DNA from 3 places in the Agrobacterium sp. O3.4 genome. Region 2 is predicted to be linked to each of the others. Evidence: riboswitches for the same ligand, from Rfam matches in the RefSeq annotation. Region 2 holds a riboswitch; each other region holds the start of a gene.
What was found. A riboswitch is a leader RNA that binds a small molecule or an ion and turns the genes downstream of it on or off. The one in region 2 is predicted to bind thiamine pyrophosphate.

Region 1 (4,505 bases), 160 kb from region 2:
CGCTTCGCCGCGGAACAGGAAGCCGTCCGAACAGGTGCCGCGCATGCCGAGCGTATCCCAGATATGGGTCTTTTCGAGCGTGTACTGGTTTTTCAGGAAAACCGTCATCACCTGATCGGCAGGCGCGGCGTCCTTATGGGCGCGCGAGGTGATGAGGATCGCATCGGCATTACTGCCATAGGAAATGACGGTGGCATCCTTTTCCAGCCGGCAGCTATCGCCATCCACCTCGATCGCGCAGATGGAATTGCGTAGATTGCCGCCAATGCCGCCTTCGGTGGTGGCGGAGCCGAGCAGAAGCTGTTCGCCGGCGATGCGGCGCATGAAGCCCGCATGCCATGCGCTTGCCTCGCCGTGTTCCACCAGGCTGGACAGCTTGATGTGATGCATGGCGAAAATCATCGCAGCTGCCGAACAGGCCTGGCCGATCCGCGCGCAGATATCGGCGATTTGCTGCAGGGATGCGCCTTCACCGCCGAGGGCGGAGGGGACCTGGATGCCCAGCAGGCGTTCCTGCCGCAGCGCATCGACAGCTTCCTGCGGGAAGCGGCCGGTGACATCCACCTCATCCGCATGTTTGGCGGCAATGGTCGCGACACGGCCCGCGCGCGCGGACAGCGTTTCATCCTGCGGCGCTACGGTCACGTTCATCAGGCAGCCTCTTTACCATCCAGGATGAGCTTAACGGTGTCTTCAATGGCCTTGATGCTGGCGAAAGACTTGCGGTTCAGCAGATTGTCGGGAAACTCGATATCGAATGCTTCTTCGATACCCAGCATCAGTTGCACCGATGCAAAGGAAGAAAGGCCTGCCGCATAAAGATCTGCTTCATCTGCAATCGTATCGACGGGGGTGGGAAGCTGGCCGAATTTTGCCAGTATTTCACGAATAGTCGCATTCATTCCGACGTATCTCCAATGAAATTAACATTAGGAAGGTTTGTGCTTATCGTTATGTCGCAAACGATAATATTCACCTAAACCGTTAGGTTAATTACAACTAACGGCAGCATGCGCCATTCCCGCACCTTTGCCAAGCGTTGATCGGCGGCCTTGACAAAAGGCGGCCGGTGTTTTTTCCTGTGGCCATTCACCAGGGGTGTCCCGTCAAGGGGCTGAGATTCTGCTTTCATGCGCAGTGACCCGTTGAACCTGATCCAGTTCATACTGGCGTAGGGACGGTGCAAAAACCTGATGTCGGCTGGCGTGTGCATTGCGCTGTCGGCGGCGGTATTTTCCATCATTCCGGCTCGAACTGGGTCTCCACTGTCAAACTTTGGAGCCTCAAGATGAATATCGCTGCCAAGAATATCCCGCTGTCGGTCACCACCGGGCCGCATGCGGCCTCCACGAAAATCCACAAGCCAGGAATTTTACATCCGCATATCCGCGTGCCGATGCGCGAGATCGCCGTCCACCCGACGGCAGGCGAACCGCCGGTAACGGTTTATGATTCCTCCGGTCCCTATACCGATCCCACGCATCCCGTTCTGATTGAAAAAGGTCTGCCGCGACTGCGTCATGACTGGGTCGTGGCACGTGGTGATGTCGAGGCTTACGAGGGTCGGCACGTCAAGCCGGAGGATAACGGCTTTGCCACCGGCGAGCGCCTGACGCCGGAATTTTCCGTGCGCCACCAGCCACTCAGGGCGACTGCCGGCAAAGCGGTGACACAGCTTGCCTATGCGCGAGCCGGCATCATCACCCCGGAAATGGAATTCATCGCCATCCGCGAAAATCTCGGGCGCGAGGCGGCCAAGGAGAAGCTGGTGCGCGACGGAGAAAGCTTTGGCGCGCATATCCCTGACTACGTGACGGCCGAATTCGTTCGGCAGGAAGTGGCGTCGGGTCGGGCCATCATTCCTGCCAATATCAATCATTCGGAACTTGAACCGATGATCATCGGCCGCAATTTTCTGGTGAAGATCAACGCCAATATCGGCAATTCTGCCGTCACTTCCTCCATGGCGGAAGAGGTGGAGAAGATGGTCTGGGCGATCCGCTGGGGCGCGGATACCGTCATGGACCTTTCGACCGGGCGCAACATCCACAATATCCGCGAATGGATCATCCGTAATTCGCCGGTGCCGATCGGCACAGTGCCGCTTTATCAGGCGCTGGAGAAGGTCAATGGTATTGCCGAGGACCTGAATTGGGAGGTGTTTCGCGACACCCTGATCGAGCAGGCGGAGCAGGGGGTGGATTATTTCACCATCCATGCCGGCGTGCGGCTGCATTACATTCCGCTCACCGTCAACCGCGTTACCGGCATCGTCTCGCGCGGTGGGTCGATCATGGCCAAGTGGTGTCTGCATCATCATCGCGAGAGCTTTCTTTATGAGCATTTCGACGAGATTTGTGACATTTGCCGCGCCTATGACGTTTCCTTCTCGCTGGGCGATGGTCTGCGTCCCGGCTCGATCGCCGACGCCAACGACGCGGCTCAGTTCGCCGAGCTGGAGACGTTGGGCGAGCTGACGCAGATCGCCTGGGCGAAGGACTGCCAGGTGATGATCGAAGGCCCCGGCCATGTGCCGATGCACAAGATCAAGGAAAACATGGACAAGCAGCTGAAGACCTGCGGCGAGGCGCCCTTCTATACGCTTGGACCGCTGACGACCGATATTGCACCCGGTTACGACCACATTACGTCAGGCATCGGTGCGGCGATGATCGGCTGGTTCGGCACCGCGATGCTCTGCTACGTCACGCCCAAGGAACATCTCGGCCTGCCTGACCGTAACGACGTGAAGGTCGGTGTCATCACCTACAAGATCGCTGCCCATGCCGCCGACCTTGCCAAGGGCCATCCGGCGGCACAGGTGCGGGATGATGCGCTTTCGCGCGCAAGGTTCGAATTCCGCTGGGAAGATCAGTTCAACCTGTCGCTCGACCCGGATACGGCGCGGTCTTTCCATGATGAGACCCTGCCGAAGGAGGCGCACAAGGTCGCGCATTTCTGCTCCATGTGCGGGCCGAAATTCTGCTCAATGCGGATTTCCCATGATATCCGCGCCGAGGCGCAGAAGGAGGGGCTGGAGGCCATGGCCGCCCGCTTCAAGGAAGGCGGCGAGCTTTATATGCCGCTGCCGACGCCTGCAAATGCCGAATAAAATGCGCGTTCTTGTCAAGGGAACGGGGGTCGCCGGATTGACGGCGGCCTTCGAGCTGGCGCGGAGCGGTGTTGCTGTCGAGGTGTCGGAGCGCAATTCCGAGCCTTCTCGTGGGGCGTCGTTCTATGCGGGCGGCATGCTGGCGCCTTGGTGCGAGCGTGAAAGTGCTCAAGAGGCGGTTCTGACGCTCGGTAAGGTGGCGCCTGACTGGTGGGACGAAGCGGCTCCCGGCCTTGTAGTCCGTAACGGCACGCTGGTGGTCGCGCCTGCCCGCGACATGGCGGAGCTGTCTCGTTTCGCATCGCGGACCAGTGGCTATCGCTGGGTGGATGAGGGCGAAATCGCCGCTCTGGAGCCTGATCTTGCCGGCCGATTCCGATCCGGACTTTACTTCCCGGGCGAGGGACATCTCGATCCGCGCCTTGCTTTGAAATCGCTGCATGAGCGGCTTTGCGCCATGGGTGTGCCGTTTCATATGGGCGTTTCGGTGGATGAACAGCGGTTCGCCCGGGTGGTGGATTGCACCGGGTCTGCGGCGGTAGGAACGATTTTCAGCCTTCGCGGTGTGCGGGGAGAGATGCTTTATCTCCGCACGCCAGAGATCTCCCTCTCCCGTCCCGTCCGGCTGCTGCATCCGCGCATTCCGCTTTACATCGTGCCGCGTGAGCCCGGCCGTTTCATGGTGGGTGCGACGATGATCGAGACGGAGGATGCCGGAGCGATTTCCGCCCGCTCGATGATGGAATTCCTCAATGCCGCCTATGCCGTGCATCCGGCCTTTGCGGAGGCGGAAATCATCGAGACCGGCACGGGCGTGCGCCCCGCCTATCCCGACAATCTGCCTGATGTGACCGAGGACGGGCGAACCGTCTTCATCAACGGCGCTTACCGGCATGGCTTTCTGCTCTCGCCGGCGATGGCGCAGCATGCGGCCGGGATCGTCTGCCAAACTCTTATTCAAAAGGAACAGGATCATGAAACTTCTGGTGAATGGCGACGAGCTTGATCTTGCCGCCGAGACGCTGGCCGGCCTGCTTGCCAGCCTCGAATATGAGGGCGAGTGGCTGGCGACGGCGGTCAATGGCGATCTGGTGCATTCGGAAGAGCGCGCCGATTATTTGCTGAAAGCTTTCGACCGCGTCGAAATCCTTTCGCCGATGCAGGGAGGTTGAGGCCATGCTGACGCTTTATGGCCGCGAGGTCTCGTCCCGTCTTCTGCTCGGTACGGCGCGTTATCCGTCTCCCGCCGTGCTTGCCGATGCGGTGCGGGCCAGCAATGCGGATATTCTGACGATTTCGCTGCGTCGGGAAATGGCGGGCGGCAAGCAAGGCGGTCAGTTTTTCGAGCTGATCCGCGAACTGGAACGCCATATCCTGCCCAATACCGCCGGTT
Region 2 (4,505 bases):
GAGCGCGTGATCGTCGCGCCGTTTTCGCTCAGGGTGCATCGTGGCGATTGTATCGGTTTCGTCGGGCCGAATGGTGCCGGCAAAACCACACTTTTGAAAATGCTGACCGGCCAGCTTGAGCCCGATAGCGGAACGGTGAAGCTCGGCACCAATCTGGAAATCGCAACGCTTGACCAGAAGCGTGAGGATCTCAATCCCAACGATACGCTGGCGCATTACCTGACTGATGGGCGCGGCGACAATCTGCTGGTCAATGGCGAAGTGAAGCACGTTACGGGTTACATGAAGGATTTCCTGTTCCAGCCGGAACAGGCCCGCACGCCGATCCGCAACCTCTCTGGCGGCGAGCGTGCCCGGCTTATTCTGGCGCGCATTCTGGCGCGGCCGACCAACCTCCTGATCCTCGACGAGCCGACCAACGATCTCGATATCGAAACGCTCGATCTGTTGCAGGAAATCGTTGCGGGTTTTTCCGGCACCGTCATCCTCGTCAGCCACGACCGTGATTTTCTTGACCGTACCGTCACCTCCACCATTGCACCCGCCAATCCGGATCAGCCGGATGGACGCTGGATCGAATATGCCGGCGGTTATTCGGATATGATGGCGCAGCGCAAGGGCGCGGCGGAGGAAAAACGCAAGGCGGAGAAACAGGAAAAGGCGAAGGCCGCACCTTCGACTTCCGCTTCGCAGGAGCCTGCAAAGGCCAAGGGAAAGCTTTCTTTCAAGCAGAAATTCGCACTCGAAAATCTGCCGAAGGAGATGGAAAAAGCGCAGAGCGAAATCGCAAAACGTGAGCAGCGCATGGCTGATCCCGCGCTATTCACCAAGGATCCTGCCACATTCAATACGCTGGCGCAGGAAATGACCAAGCTGCGTGAAAAGCTCGAGACCATGGAAGAAGAATGGCTGGAGCTGGAGATGCTGCGCGAGGAACTGGAAGGCTGAAGGCGATCGTCTTTTGCCGATTGAGTTGTATCCGCCTTTGACAGGGAGGCGGAATTGCCGTTTCCTGTGCGGGTTCGGAGGAGTTCAGAAAATGCGCATGATCTTCGTCAATCTGCCCGTCAAGAATATCGAGACATCCAGAAACTTCTTCACGGCGCTGGGTTTCAGCTTCAATCCAGAATATTCTGACGATCGAACGCTCTGCATGATCGTGGAGGAGAACATCTTCGTGATGCTGCTCCAGGAAGAGCGTTTTCGCGATTTCATCAATGGCGATATTGCCGATGCGAAGAGTAGCACCGAAGTGCTGACCTGCCTGTCCGCCGGAAGCCGCGAGGAAATCGACCGGATGATTGCAACCGCGCTTGCCTCCGGTGGCAGTGGCTGGAAACCCGTTCAGGATCACGGCTTCATGTATGCCGGCAGTTTTCAGGATCCTGATGGTCACGTCTGGGAACTGGTGCATATGACGGCGCAGGGCTGACGACAGCCATCTTGCCAATCGCAGACGGCGGGACTACACCATCATCTTGATCTAACGGGGTGTCTTTTGTGCTTGCGTGCAAAAGGCTGAGAGGCTTGCCAACCCGAAGAACCTGATCCGGTTCATACCGGCGGAGGGATTAGACGGCTTCAAGGCAGGCGGCTATTTCCCTTTTTGTTTTGAGGAGATACCCGTGCGCCGTCGTCTTTTCCTGAATTCCATCGTTGCCGCCTCGCTGTTTCTGCCCGGCCTTGCCGTCGCACAGGACAAGCAGGAACTCACCGTCTACACCTATGAGAGCTTCGTGTCCGAATGGGGACCCGGTCCCAAGGTCAAGGAAGCCTTCGAGAAGGTTTGTGGTTGCACGGTCAATTTTATCGGCGTGGCGGATGGTGTGGCGCTGCTCAACCGCCTGAAACTGGAAGGTGCGGGATCCAGGGCGGATGTCGTCGTTGGTCTCGACACCAACCTCATCGCGGAAGCGAAACAGACCGGCCTTTTCGATGTCAGCGGCATCGATACATCGGCGGCCAAGGTGCCGGGTGGTTATGAGGACGATGTCTTCGTCCCCTATGATTATGGGCACTTCGCGGTCATCTATGACACGCAGACGGTAAAAAATCCGCCGATGAGCCTGAAAGAACTGGTGGACGGCGATCCTTCGCAGAAGATCGCCATTCAGGATCCGCGTACCTCCACGCCGGGGCTTGGGCTACTTCTGTGGGTGAAATCGGTATATGGCGACAAGGCTCCCGAGGCCTGGGCGAAGCTCAGGAAACGCATCCTGACTGTCACGCCGGGCTGGTCGGAATCCTACGGTCTCTTCACCAAGGGTGAGGTGCCGATGGTGCTTTCCTACACCACTTCGCCTGCCTATCACATGGTCGCCGAAAAGACGGATCGCTATCAGGCTGCCTCCTTCTCGGAGGGACATTACATCCAGATCGAAGTGGCCGGCCTTCTCAAAAACGCACCGCACAAGCAATTGGCAAAGCAGTTTCTTGCTTTCACGCTCACATCAGGTTTTCAGGATGCCATTCCCGAAAACAACTGGATGATGCCGGTTGCGGCGACATCGAAGCCTTTGCCCGAGGCGTTTTCCAAACTCGTCGTGCCTGCCAAGACCTTTCTGATGGATCCGGAAGAGGTGGCGAAGAACCGCAAGGCCTGGATCGACGAATGGCTTGTGGCCATGAGCATGAATTGAGGAAAAGGCACGCCCACCCATGATGCTGCGTCGCGATTACCGGCGATCCATTGTTTTCGGAACGGCGGCCTTTGCCGCCGTTTTCCTGTTCATGGCGCTCGCTGTTGCGGCCCTCCTGTCTTTTGATGCCGGCGCATCGGCTGCGGGCATCATGGATACCTATACGCTGCGTATCCTGCGCTTCACGCTTTATCAGGCAATGCTTTCCACCTTCCTGTCCATCGTTCTCGGCCTGCCGGTGGCGCTGGCGCTCGCCCGACGGCGGGATTTTTGGGGAAGGATATGGATTATCAGGCTGATGGCGGTGCCGATGGGGCTGCCGGTCATTGTCGGCGCATTCGGCATTATCGCCATCTGGGGCAGGCAGGGTGTCTTGAATACGGTTCTCGTTTTTGCCGGCGCGGAGCAACCCTTCAGCATTTACGGCCTTTCCGGGATTCTTATCGCCCACGTGTTCTTCAATCTGCCGCTCTGCGTGCGGCTAATGCTGGCCGGGCTGGAGCGCATTCCGGGTGAATATTGGCGCATGGCGGCAAGCCTGGGCATGGGGCCGGTTTCAACTTTCCGCTTCATCGAATGGCCGGCGATTTCGCGGCTTGTTCCCGGTATTGCCGGACTTGTCTTCATGCTGTGCGCCACCAGCTTCACGCTGGTGCTGCTGCTTGGTGGTGGCCCGGCAGCCACGACACTGGAGGTGGCGATCTATCAGGCGCTGCGGTTCGATTTCGATCCGCAGCGGGCGATCGCGCTCTCAGTTTTACAGATTGTCCTTACCGCAATCCTGCTTGGCCTTCTTGCCTTTCTGCCATCGCCGGAAGCGGAAATCGCCTCGCTTGGGCGGCCCCTTCGCCGCTTCGATGGCAAAGGGGTTGGTGCACGTCTCTGGGACGGGGCGGCGATCATTCTTGCGGTTCTGCTGATCGGACTGCCGCTTGTGGCCGTAGCCGTCTCAGGCTTGAGTGCCGACCTGCCGCGCCTTCTGTCGGCACCGATTTTTTTGCGAGCGGCTGCCACCAGCCTTGCCATTGCCGCGCTCTCCGCAACTCTCGTCGTGCTCTGCTGTTTTGCGATCATCGGTGCGCGTCAGGCCGTTGGTTCACGGCGGCGGGCGGTTCGGCCGTTGCGCTTTCTGTCCGCCACGCTCGGCGCGGGGTCTTCGCTTGTACTGCTGGTGCCGCCTGTCGTGCTCGGAAGCGGATGGTTTCTGTTGTTGCGACCCTTTGGTGATGTCAGCTTTTATGCGCCGGTTCTCGTGGCGATCATCAATATGCTGATGGCGCTGCCGCTTGCCATGCGGGTGCTGGATCCGGCCTTTAACAGCCATTTTTTGCGCACCGGCCGGCTTTCCGCCAGCCTCGGGCTTCAGGGGCTGACGCGGCTGCGATTTGCCGATCTGCCGGTCCTGTGGCGGCCCCTGGCGATGGCGTTTTCCTTTGCCATGGCCCTGTCCCTCGGCGATCTCGGGGCGGTTGCCCTGTTCGGGTCGGAAAGTTTCGTCACCTTGCCATGGCTCGTTTATAGCAATATGGGCAGCTACCGCACCAATGACGCTGCCGGATACGCGTTTATCCTCGGTGTCGTCTGCCTGTTGCTTGCCGCAGGCGGCGTTTCACGCCAGTCACAATCACCAGGGGCGCAATCAGCAAGGGCAAACATATGACCGGTGATGATTTCGCAGTTCGACTGGACAGGGTCAGGCTGCTGCTTGGAACGCAGGATTTCGATCTGGATTGCACCTTTCCACAAGGCCAGGTGACCGCCGTTGTCGGCGCATCGGGTTCGGGCAAGTCGACGCTTCTCAATCTGGTCGCCGGTTTCGAAGCGCCTGATTTCGGTCGTGTGCTGATCGGTGGGCGGGACATGACG
Region 3 (4,505 bases), on a different contig from region 2:
GCGGTCTTCGCATCCATGTCATCGGCACCGAGATGCACGCCATCAGCGCCGGAGGCGAGCGCCACATCGACGCGGTCGTTGATAACAAGCGGGACACCGGTGCCGGCGATGGCCTCATGAATGGCGCGGGCGTTGTCGATCATCTCCCGCGTCGAGCCGTGCTTGTCACGATATTGCAGAATGGTCGCACCGTTGAGTGCGGCCGCCAAAGCAAGCTCGGGTAAGGGCGCGACATCGGCAAGACTGGCATCGACCAATGCGTTGAGGCGGTAATCAACCTTGTTCATGCTCTATCCTCGCGTGGTTGATGATGTCTTCCCCTGAAATTTCGGAAAGCGCATCCAGAAATGCCGGTTCGAAGGTGCCGGGGCCTCTGGCCTGTTTCGCAGCTAACTCGGCGGAAACCCCTGTCACGGCAAGGGCGGAGGACGCCGCCGCCAGCGCATCTTTCTCCACGGCCATGAAAGCGGCGATGATGCCGCCCGAGAGGCAACCGGTGCCGGTGACCTTTGCCATCCATGGATGACCGTTGACGATCCTGACGCCACGGGTCGTGTCGCGGAGATGATCGACCGGCCCTGTTTCGATCCGCACCGCGTCGGGCACATCGCCGATCAGGCTCATTTCGGCGCGGTTACCGCGCACGATCGTCGGGGAAAGTGCGATGAGTTCGCGGGCAAACTCCAGACGGGATGGCGAATAATCGCAATGGACGGGGTCGACGATCCACGGCTTGCCGGATGCATTGGCGATCTCGATCGCCAGCCGGATGACCTTGCGCCGCTCGGCATCCAGCGTGCCGAGATTGACGGTCAATGCATCCGCCTTGGTGACGAAGCTCTCGATTTCCTCGAGCGAGGTGGTCATCGAGGGAATGCCGCCGACGACGGTGATGCCGTCGGCGGTGAATTTCTGCACCACGGTGTTCATCAGGCAGTGTACGCGCGGGCGCGTCTTGCGCACCCGCTCCAGAATCTCGGCGGCTTTTGCCGCTGTCGGGAAATTCGTCGTCATGGCTGCTGCAGCTCCACGGCGATATCGTCTGCCTTCGGTGCCTGCTTGATCAGCTGCATCTCCTGCATGAAGGCGCCGAAGCGGTCGTAGCGCGCGCGGTCGAGAGCGGCGGGACGTTTGGCGAAACGCGGTAGCGTGTCGAAGAAGGCCTGCTTGTTCAGCGCATCGTCAAGGTTCGGATAGGCTTTGATGAAAAGCTGCCAGGAGTCCTGCGGGTGATTGGTGATGAAGATCGCGGCCTGCTCCACGGCAGAGAGGAAACGCGGCAGGCGGTTGTCTTTTGCGAGATCGCGATGGGTGACGAAGATCAGCTCGTCATAGGCCGGCACACCATGTTCTTCCGGGAAGAAGGAACGGCCCTCGTGCCCCTCGAGCTTCATCTGCGTCAGTTCGAAATTGCGGAAACCGCCGAGCGTTGCATCCACCTTGCCGGCGATCAGCGACGGCGAGAGCGAGAAATTGACGTTGATGAGTTCGACATTATCCTTCGTCAGGCCGTCCTTTTCCAGCATGCGCTTAAGCATCGCATCTTCAAAACCGGAAACGGAAAAACCGACCTTCTTGCCCTTCAGGTCCTTCAGGCTCTTGATCGGCCCATCCGCGAGAACCGTGACGGTGTTCAGCGGAGTTTCCACCAGTGTGCCGAAACGCACGAGCGGCAGGCCGGCATCGTGATCGAGATAGAGGTTCGGCTGGTAATGCACGCCGATATCGGCCTGCTTTGCCGAGACGAGACGCGGCACGGCGGAAGGGTCGGCCGGCGGCACCAGTTCCACCTCCAGCCCGGCGTCGGCAAACAGGCCACGTTCCCTGGCGATCACCATCGGCGCATGATCGGGGTTCACGAACCATTCGAGCAATACGGTAAGCTTGTCGGCCGCCTGTGATTGCATGGGGGCAAATGCGCCTGCTGCCGCGACGACGAGGGAAAGAAGCGTTCGTTTCATGGTGCCGAAAGTCTCCGTAAATATCTGAGAGGAATGGTATGTTCTGTTTCCTTGGCCCAGGGGGCCAGATTGGCGGTCGCCCGGTCGACGATGAGCCGCAGCAGCACCGCCATGACGGCAAGAATGGCCATGGCGGCAAACATCGTGTCGGTCTGCATGCGGGCATTTGACTGGATCATGACGAAACCGAGCCCGGCCGAAGCACCCACCCATTCGCCGATGACGGCGCCCAGCGGGGCGAGTGGTGCGGCGACCCTCAGCCCGGAAATAAGCGATGGCAGCGCCAGCGGCACGCGCAGCCGGGTGAGGATCTGCCAGTGGCTTGCTTCCGTCAGCGAGGCGGCGTCGAGAATGGCGCGATCCGTGCGGTTAAGGCCATCGGTGAAGGAGGAGGCGACGGGGAAGAAGATGATGATCGCCGTCATCACCACTTTCGAGGCCATGCCGAAACCGAACCAGAGCACGAGAATGGGGGCGAGCACGAAGACCGGGAAGGCCTGCAGCACCAGAACCATGGGCCAGACGAGGCGGCCAAGACGCGGGATGGCGGCGATCGTAAACGCGACGAGAATGCCCGCCGTAACACCGGCCGCTAGCCCGAGCGCCATTTCGCCAAGCGTTACCATGGCCTGGCCGAACAGGAAGCCGGGCTGACGCCAGAAGGCGGCGGCGACATCGGCGGGCGACGGCAGGATATAGCGCGGCGGCGCAAACAGCCAAGTGCCTGCCTGCCACAGAAGCAGCAGGAGACCGATACCGTTCAATGCATGGGTGGCACGCATGAGCCGGACCTCAGACGCAAACGCACCATGTGCGAAGGACAGAAGGTTTCAGCATCATCATTCAGTCTCCAGATGTGACAATCACGGAGATCATGGCCAAGCGGAGAAGAGAAAGGGCAGCGCCTGAAGGGTGCGACAGTTTCCGTTCCTACGCCGGCATGACCCGGATCAGGTTCAAGGGTCCGGCTCATCGCCATCTCAGCACCGTTCGGTGCTCCCCTCGGAATGCGTCGGAAACTGTCGCTTTTTTAGCTGGCTGTCAACGGCTCAGATGCTGCGAAGCTGTTCAAACAGGGCGATATGTCGGCTATCGGCACGATAGAAAACCGCCGGCTGGCCGAGCGGCGCTTCGATGGTGACTTCGCGCCCGCCGGGATGGCGCGCGCTGCTCCACAGGTGCACCCATTCGCCATTGCCCGGAAGATAAAGCGTGCGCTGCGTTTCGCCCGCTTTCCAGACCGGCGCAACCAGCACGTCGGCTCCATAGAGATAACTGTCCTGAATGGCGTAGGTTTGCCGGTCATCCTCGAAATGCAGGAAAAGCGGGCGTTGCACCGGCAGACCTGTCTCGGCCGCCTCTGCGGAAAGCGATTTAAGATAGGGGGCGAGCGCGACGTAAATTGCCGTCATGCGAGCGAAATGGGCGAGAACCGTTTCGTCCTGATCGATCTGGAGATTGTCGCGCGGGCGGTTGCCCTCATGGGTGCGCATGACAGGCGTGAAGGCGGCCATCTCCGTCCACCGCATGATGAGTTCCGCTGTCCGGACATTGCCAAACAGGCTGGTGTATCCACCGATGTCGGAATGGTGATAGGCGTTGCCCATCAGGCCGGAGGAGAGCGCGCCGCAGATGACGGTGACAAGCCCGTCGTGGCGGGAGAAATCGACGGACTGGTCGCCGCCCCAGATCAGCGGGCAATGGGCCTGCACGCCGGTGAAGCCGGCGCGCATGAAAAACAGCGCTTCACCCGTCTTGCCCCGGCTTTCGACGGCCTTCGCGTTAACCTCGGCCCAGAGGGTGGGCCAGGCATTGTGCATCAGCTTGGCATCGACACCGTTGGAAAGGTTGATGTCGATCGGCAGATATTCGCCAAAATCGGCCATCCAGCCGGAAAGGCCGAAATCCAGCATGTTTTTGCCGATGATCTCTTCGGCAAACCAGTCGGCGGCGGCCGGATTGGTGAAATCGACGACGCCGCAGTCGAATTCGCCGAAATCCACCAGCGCCGTCTTGCCGTCTGCGCCAGTTGCGAAATAACCGGCTTCCTCGGCGACCGGGAATAGCCGGCCGTCAACGCAGAGATAGGGGTTCACATAGCCCAGGAAACGAATGTCGTGATCGGCCAGCTCGGCGATCTTCTGGCGCAGATGCGGGTAGCGGGTGTCATTGGCCTGCCAGTCCCAGAAGAGACGCGCGCCGAAAGATGTTTGGCGCAGGCCCACCCAGTCCTCGCACCAGAGGCCGGAAACCTTCGTTCCGGCCGCACGGATTTTCTCCAATCGAGCAAAGGAGTTGACGCCGTCCTTTAATCCGATGATCGCGCCGTTATAGACCCATTCCGGCAGTTCCGGCTGGCGTCCGAACCGCAGCGACAGGGCGGAGACGATATCGGTGAAGGCATCGCCCGCGAAGAACTCGATCTTTTCCGGGATCGCCCATATTTCGATTTCGTGGAAATCGCCGTTGCGAAAATCGAACACCGAATAGGCGCTCGTTTCCACATGCAGGGCGAATTTGCGCGACGAGAGATACGTCGGCTGC

Region 1: it holds a riboswitch for thiamine pyrophosphate, as region 2 does, so the genes downstream of both, thiC (phosphomethylpyrimidine synthase ThiC) here and thiB (thiamine ABC transporter substrate binding subunit) in region 2, are expected to answer to the same signal.
Region 3: it holds a riboswitch for thiamine pyrophosphate, as region 2 does, so the genes downstream of both, M0412_RS16610 (ABC transporter permease) here and thiB (thiamine ABC transporter substrate binding subunit) in region 2, are expected to answer to the same signal.

The regions. Positions count from the first base shown of each region.
Region 1 covers NZ_JALPZP010000003.1:19,318-23,822, reverse strand. Annotated here, with positions in the region: gene M0412_RS17390 (acyl-CoA dehydrogenase family protein) at 1-651, opposite strand, end outside; gene M0412_RS17385 (acyl carrier protein) at 651-902, opposite strand; TPP riboswitch at 1,085-1,196, shown strand; gene thiC (phosphomethylpyrimidine synthase ThiC) at 1,289-3,112, shown strand; gene thiO (glycine oxidase ThiO) at 3,114-4,118, shown strand; gene thiS (sulfur carrier protein ThiS) at 4,087-4,284, shown strand; gene M0412_RS17365 (thiazole synthase) at 4,289-4,505, shown strand, end outside.
Region 2 covers NZ_JALPZP010000003.1:177,612-182,116, reverse strand. Annotated here, with positions in the region: gene M0412_RS18105 (ABC-F family ATP-binding cassette domain-containing protein) at 1-948, shown strand, start outside; gene M0412_RS18100 (VOC family protein) at 1,040-1,432, shown strand; TPP riboswitch at 1,478-1,588, shown strand; gene thiB (thiamine ABC transporter substrate binding subunit) at 1,626-2,639, shown strand; gene thiP (thiamine/thiamine pyrophosphate ABC transporter permease ThiP) at 2,659-4,299, shown strand; gene M0412_RS18085 (ATP-binding cassette domain-containing protein) at 4,296-4,505, shown strand, end outside.
Region 3 covers NZ_JALPZP010000002.1:837,670-842,174, forward strand. Annotated here, with positions in the region: gene thiE (thiamine phosphate synthase) at 1-287, opposite strand, end outside; gene M0412_RS16600 (hydroxyethylthiazole kinase) at 274-1,014, opposite strand; gene M0412_RS16605 (ABC transporter substrate-binding protein) at 1,011-1,961, opposite strand; gene M0412_RS16610 (ABC transporter permease) at 1,958-2,743, opposite strand; TPP riboswitch at 2,872-2,974, opposite strand; gene M0412_RS16615 (alpha-glucosidase) at 3,011-4,505, opposite strand, start outside.